DNA from 3 places in the Planococcus sp. MB-3u-03 genome. Region 1 is predicted to be linked to each of the others. Evidence: riboswitches for the same ligand, from Rfam matches in the RefSeq annotation. Region 1 holds a riboswitch; each other region holds the start of a gene.
The links. A riboswitch is a leader RNA that binds a small molecule or an ion and turns the genes downstream of it on or off. The one in region 1 is predicted to bind cobalamin.
Positions count from the first base shown of each region.

Region 2: it holds a riboswitch for cobalamin, as region 1 does, so the genes downstream of both, CW734_RS14460 (ABC transporter substrate-binding protein) here and CW734_RS17380 (acyl-CoA thioesterase) in region 1, are expected to answer to the same signal.
Region 3: it holds a riboswitch for cobalamin, as region 1 does, so the genes downstream of both, CW734_RS05375 (hypothetical protein) here and CW734_RS17380 (acyl-CoA thioesterase) in region 1, are expected to answer to the same signal.

Region 1 covers NZ_CP025135.1:3,229,933-3,232,203, forward strand. The annotation lists gene CW734_RS17375 (ribonucleoside-diphosphate reductase subunit alpha) at 1-1,000, opposite strand, end outside; gene CW734_RS17380 (acyl-CoA thioesterase) at 1,002-1,490, opposite strand; cobalamin riboswitch at 1,627-1,804, opposite strand.
Region 2 covers NZ_CP025135.1:2,637,722-2,639,992, forward strand. The annotation lists gene CW734_RS14455 (FecCD family ABC transporter permease) at 1-83, opposite strand, end outside; gene CW734_RS14460 (ABC transporter substrate-binding protein) at 76-1,053, opposite strand; cobalamin riboswitch at 1,401-1,582, opposite strand; gene argS (arginine--tRNA ligase) at 1,627-2,271, opposite strand, start outside.
Region 3 covers NZ_CP025135.1:826,554-828,824, reverse strand. The annotation lists gene CW734_RS05380 (MerR family transcriptional regulator) at 1-549, opposite strand, end outside; cobalamin riboswitch at 957-1,136, shown strand; gene CW734_RS05375 (hypothetical protein) at 1,317-1,847, shown strand; gene CW734_RS05370 (ABC transporter substrate-binding protein) at 1,844-2,271, shown strand, end outside.

The sequences.
Region 1 (2,271 bases):
CCTGGTCGTCTTTCCAGCCCATCACTTGCTTGACTTCGTGCGGGCAAAACGTATGCCATTCGCCGATGCTGCGGCCGTTGTCATCCGTTTCCTGCAATTTTTGCATAAACAAATCCGGAATCGACACGCCGGTGAAAATATCGTGTGCTTTGCGGCGCTCATCGCCGTTATTTGTTTTCAAATCCAAGAAGCCATTCATGATGTCTTTATGGAATACATCAAGGTAAACTGCCACTGCGCCTTGGCGCTGGCCAAGCTGGTCGACGCTGACGGCTGTGTCGTTAAGCAGGCGAATCCACGGGATGACGCCTGACGAATTGCCTTTGAATTTACGGATGTCGGAACCAAGTGCGCGCACTTTCCCGTAATAAACGCCGAGGCCGCCGCCGTCTTTACTGAGGCGCGCGACGTCCCAGTTGTTCTGGTAAATGCCATCAAGCGAATCCGCTACTGTGTCGATAAAGCACGAGGACATTTGCCCGAAGCTCTTCCCGGCATTCGATAAGGTCGGTGTCGCCACTGTCATATACAAATTGCTCATCGCCCAATATGCTTCTTTGACGAGTTCGAGGCGGCGCACTTTCGGCTCTTTTTGCATCAAGGTCATCGCGATGACAAGAAACCGCTCCTGCGGCAATTCCCACACACGCCCGTCATAGTCTTTTGCCAAATAACGATCCGCCAATAAAAACAGGCCTATGTAATTGAATAATTCATCGCGTTCTGGCGCAATTTCTTGGCCTAATACACGGATTTCGTCCTCGGAATAAGCTTCCAGCAAATCTTTCGAATAAATGCCGAGTCGGCTCAGCCCCTCGATCAACCCGTAAAAATCATCGTATTTGTTCGCTGCGCTATAGCCGCGCGTTTGTGCAGCTTGTTCGTATAATTTCTCCAAATACAATCCTGCTGCTTCGAAGGTCCAATGCGGCTCGTCCATCGACACCCGGTCAAGTGCATCTTGAATTTTTTTATCGCGTTCTACTGCCCCTAAAGTCATTTCAACACAGCTCCTTTGCGTATTCGTTTGCGATCATTCGGCGTTCTTTTCGCTCCTGTGCGTTCTCAAACAAACGTTTTTCATTTTCCGTTTCCGGTACTACGCCTGCGACCGGCGTCGGCCGACCTTCTGCATCCACGGCCACCATCGTTAAAATCGAAGTGGTCGTCAAACTGCGCGTGCCGCTTTCGATGTGCTGGCATTCTGCTTTGACGTACACTTCCATCGAGGTCCGGCCTGTTGAAATGACGACGCCTTCCAAAATCAAGATATCGCCGACTTTTGCCGAGGACAGGAAATTGACGTTGTCGATCGATGCGGTCACGACTGCGCGGCGGCTATGTTTCATTGCCGAGATGGCGGCGATTTCGTCGATATACGCGAGGACGGTGCCCCCGAAAATCGTGCCCATATGATTGGTATCCGGCGGCAAGACGAGCCGGGACTGGATGGTCCTGGATACGCCAGCCGGAAGTTGTTCTCTATGCATAACGAATTCCTCCTTATAAAAACAAAAAAGCCCCCACTCTCCGAAGAGAATGGGGGCATAAACGCAAGTTAATTAGGTGGGCACACTTGGGCCGCACAAACCAAACCTTTGTCATCCTTCCCAATTCCCGGAGAAGTGCAAAACGACAACAGAGGCAGGTCTCCTGGCTCGCGCGTCACTCTCCCATGCCCTTCCCGTCCATTGGACAGTGGGATTTCATGGTTCGTCTGCGCTTACAGTTGCGGGAACAGCTCCGGGATTTCACCGGATTCCCTATTCAGCCCATATTGGGCACCTTTGTTGCGGTATCACTATATATGGTGTTGAAATTTTACATCATCACCAAATCTTGTAGTTTCACTATAGACCAGTTCGAATTTCGCCGCAAGGATTTTCTCGCACTTCCTGTAGAAAGTGAAAAAGGGTCTAGTTGCTGGCGTGTTTTTCGTATAAAACTTTCAATTTGTAGTTAATTTTTGATACGTGGTTCGTTGAATCTTGCTGGTTGTGTATAGATGGCGAGAGTTTGCTTCTAGAATCGTTCCAGTGGTTGGTTTATGCTTCATTTTAGTAGTCGCCTCCGGGCTTTGGGTTGGCCTCTCGCAATAAGCCAGGAAGAGCGTCTGTCTTATTGCTTCGGCTCACCCTTTTGCGCTCGGCGGCTCGGAGATTTCATTGTGAGTAGACTGTTTAAATAGTTTTATTTCTTTAGTTAGTTGCCGGCTAGTGGGGAAATCGCTTCCCGGGGCAGGCTTCGGTGAAGACAGCGAGAGCTTACTTG
Region 2 (2,271 bases), 590 kb from region 1:
ACCGTCCCGACCGTCACGCCGAGCACTACTGCCCCGCCCAATAAAATTAGGGAGACTACATAGGCGAGTGCAGATTTACTCACTGAAGGTCTCCGGATAAATCACTTCTGCCAATGTCATCAAGCCTTCCGTCAAACGCGGGCCTGGGCGCGTGACAGTATCAGGGTTCAATTCATGAATGGCATCTTCTTGCACAGCCGTCACATCTGCATAACCGCTGCGCTCTTTGATCAATTCAGCAGCATTTTCGATATAACCGCCTTCTGTGGTGATGATGATTTCAGGGTTTGCCGCAACAACTGCTTCCGGATCCATGCTGATCCAGCCTTCTTCGCCTCCTGCGACATTTTCAGCTTGAATCATTGTCAGCATTTCATGGATGAACGTACCTGTACCGGCTGTATAAAGTTCCGGTTCGCTGCCAATCTCTACGAAGACCGATTTGGATTCGTCGACACCAGCCGCCAGTTCTTCAACTTCCGCGACTTGCGCTTCCATTTCCTCGATTAACCCGTCTGCTGCTTCCACTGCGCCTGACACTTGGCCGATGACGGAAATCGTTTCATATACTTCATCAAATGTTTCTGCGTTTTCTACGACAAAGACATTCAATCCGGCATCACGCAGCTGCTGATATCCTTCAGTTCCCATGCCAAGCCCTGATTCATGGGCCAAAACGACATCCGGCTGCAGGCTGATGATTTTCTCTACATTGAATTCTTGGCCGCCGATTTTTTCTAGATCTGCTACTTCTTCCGGATAATTGTCGAAATCCGAAACGCCGACCATTTTTTCGCCCAGCCCAAGCTCATAGGCGATTTCTGTATTAGAAGGAATCATCGAAACAAATGATTCCGGTTCTTCTTCGATGACTACTTCATCGCCCATTGCATCGACTAAGGTAACCGGGAATTCCGCTTCCGCTACTTCCGACGGCGGTTCAGCCGGTGTTTCTACATCTTGATCTTCGACAGGTGCCGCTTCGTCGCCGCATCCAGCCAGTACAATTGCGGCCATTCCTGCAGCCGTCCCGAATTTCCATATATTTTTCATCCTTATTCCTCCTGGTGTTTTGTTTTTTCCCTACCAAGCGCTCGCTCGGGGGCTCACAGGATGTGAGTCAGCTAAGCGTTGCGACAGGACGTCGCGCATTTAGCTTAGCCTCCATTCAGCCGCTTACGCTTTTCTTGGTGGCTAGTTCCAGCGCCTAGCTCCTCGGGTCATAAGCCACTCTGGCTGTGCGGCAAAAAGCGCCGCTTCGCCAGATTGTCTTATGCCTGTCGGAGCTGAACAGCCGCTTCCACATTTCATTAAAAAAGTCCCCTGCATAAAGGATGCAGAGGACTTACAGGACGGGTTCGCAAAAAACAAGCGCGTCCGGCCTGTCCTCGCAAGCTTTCGGTTCGGTGTTCATGAAGGCAGGTCTCCTGGCTTGTGGTCATCGCTTGCTGCGCCTTCCCGGGATCTCCTAGTGGCCTTGCAGTTTGCTCTCACATACAGTGGCGGGACCGCGCCGGAATTGCACCGGCTTCCCTTTTAACTCATGTTCTTAGACATAAGCACCTTCATGATTGCTATTCAGTTGATTTGATGACTCCATTATACACCGAAAGCTCTAGTTGTCTTCTACATTTTTTCAGGAGCTTGGACGCCGACTGTCTTCAAGGCATTTGCGAGTGTCGTCTTAACCCCTTCGATCAGGGCAAGGCGCGAACGCGTCAATTCTTCATTGCTAGCATCCAATACTTTATTGGCGTTATAGAAACTGTGGAAGTTCGACGCCAGTTCATGGATATAAGTCGTGACGCGGTGAGGCGCACGGAGTTTTGCAGCATCTGCGATGACTTGTGGGAAATCGCCGATTTTCTTCAATACTTCGATTTCCTTTTCGTCCGTCAACAGCTCCAGATGCTCAGTCGAAGCGGTGAAGTTCTGCTCCGCTGCCTGGCGCAAGATCGAGCAGATGCGCGCATGTGCGTACTGGGAATAATAAACCGGGTTTTCGTTGGACTGGGAAACGGCCAAATCCAAGTCGAAATCCATATGGGAATCGCCGGAGCGCATCGCAAAGAAATAACGGACCGCGTCTAGGCCGACCAAGTCGACCAATTCGCGCATCGTCACGGCTTTACCGGTACGTTTGCTCATTTTCATTTTCTCGCCGTCTTTATACAATTGCACCATTTGGATGATGCTCACTTCAAGCGTATCGCGGTCGTAGCCAAGCGCTTCGATTGCTGCTTTCATGCGTGGGATGTAGCCGTGGTGGTC
Region 3 (2,271 bases), 980 kb from region 1:
GGTCTGAGATTTCATCGAGCTTGGGTTTTCATGCTTTTGTTCCCTGGCTGTTCTCAATAAGTAAACTATGTCCATAGATTCCTTCTCACCCATATGAAATAGGGGATTGTTAAAAACCTTCCTTTCTTTTTCACTAAAGTATTCTTTCAAATAAGCCATTTGCTTAACTTGATCTTCTCCCGTTTGCCCTATGTATTGGAATAGGTTGGTCCAACTAATGTCTTGTTCAATAAAAGATAGTTGCTGGGTTAACCTGAGCATTTTTTCCAGATAATCAAGGTGTGCTTTTTCTTTTGCAATAATAATCAATTGCTCTTCAAAAATGTCCTCCCAGTCATTTTCATTTAAAATAGATTTGATCTGTTCTAATTGAAATCCTAGTTTCTTTAAAGCGATAACCCGCTGCAGAATTAGAATATCTTCTTTTGAATAATAACGATAACCTGAATCTGCAATTCGGGAAGGTGTTAATAGATCGATTTCATTGTAATAGCGCAGTGTTCGAACAGTCAGGTTTAATTCTTTTGCCACTTTCCCAATACTATACATAAGCCACCTCCGTTTGTGCTTTCATTATTAGTATAACTCTGCCGTAAACGGAAGAGTCAACAGGCGGTATAAACTTTTCTGTAAATTTTATAAGCATATGGACCCTTAGTCCAAAAACCGTTCGTAAAAGTACACTTTTCCGAACGCTCTCAAAACAGCTTAATAAAGCGCGAAAAATGTTCGTAAACATACCAAAACACTTTACGAACGTTCGCTGGTTCTCGATGACTTTTACGAACGTTTTTCAACTCCTAGTGAAATACTGATTATGATCCATTCGCCTATGTACGGAGCCATGCCCAAAGCGGCCGACGCGGTGCCTCCCCTGTAACCTTTATTCAAGCTCCAAACAATTTCATTCTCCTCTCCTAAATCCAAATCAAAAGTGCTACACTGAAACTAAGTAAATAATCATGCAGGGAAAAGGTGCTGATTCGTCAGCGTAACAGGGAATCCGGTGAAAATCCGGAGCTGTTTCCGCAACTGTAAGTGCGTATGAAATAAGAGATGCCACTGGGGAGACCCGGGAAGGCCTTAGAGTAAAGCGATGCACAAGCCAGGAGACCTACCTTTTTCTGAACGTATTTTTGCTCTTCGGAAGATAAGAGGATCTACGGCAACTTTTTCCTATGGACAGCCTTGTGCTGGATATTCGCAATCGTGCCACTCTCTTCGTTGAGAGTGGCTTTTTTTGTCTCTTTTTGAAAGCGATACGTCTGCTGATATTTACGGATTCTATCCAGGAGGTGAACAAATGAAAAAAAAACATGCGCTACCTGTGCTACCCGTTCATGCGGGAAAGCGCTTCGACGGTCGATTTCGAGATCCGCACCGATTCCTTGACGACACGGATCGGCGAAGCCATCGCGGTCAACGATGTCCCGCAAATCATCGATGATTTGCGCTGCCTGCAGCCGATGGTTTATCACTTGAACGGCTCGGTGCGCGGGAAACTCGCGATTACCGAACAAGACCTCGCCGAGCTCAGCGACTTGTACGACCGCTACGTGGCGGAAGTGAAAGAGGAAATCGGCCAGTTCGTCCTGCCGCAAGGAACCCACGCTGCGTGCATTCTTCACGTCTGCCGCAGCGAAGCGAAAAAGTCCGTCCGCGCCCTGCACCATGTGATGCTTGAGCGCGAAGTGCCGGAGCATTTGATGGACTATGCCAACCTGCTCGCCAATGTCTTTTTTGTCATGGCCGTGTATGCCAATAAGCAGCACGGCGTCGATGAAATCCCATTCGTCAGCAAATCCTATCCAACAAAACGCATGAAGAAAAAGGAGACTCACTCGTGAAAATCAAATCATTTCTCTTACTCAGCATTCCACTCTCTTTAACACTCGGTGCTTGCCAAGATGATACTGCCGAAGTACCGGCAACAGACGAAACAACAGAAGAAACGCCAACTGAAACTGCAAGCGACGCACCGTACACGGTCACCGATGACCGCGGCGAAGAACTCGAATTCGAGCAAGCGCCTGAAACGATCGTGTCGCTCATCCCGAGCAACACCGAGATCGTCTTTGCACTCGATTCCGGCGATCAATTGGTCGGCGTTACCGACTATGACAACTACCCGGAAGCGGCACAGGACATCGAACGCGTCAGTGATTCCGTGGAATTCAATGCCGAGAAAATCATCCAGCTCGACCCGGATGTCGTTTTGGCTTATTCAACCGGCGAGGCACCGCCTGCCCTTTCCCAACTTGAAGATGCCGA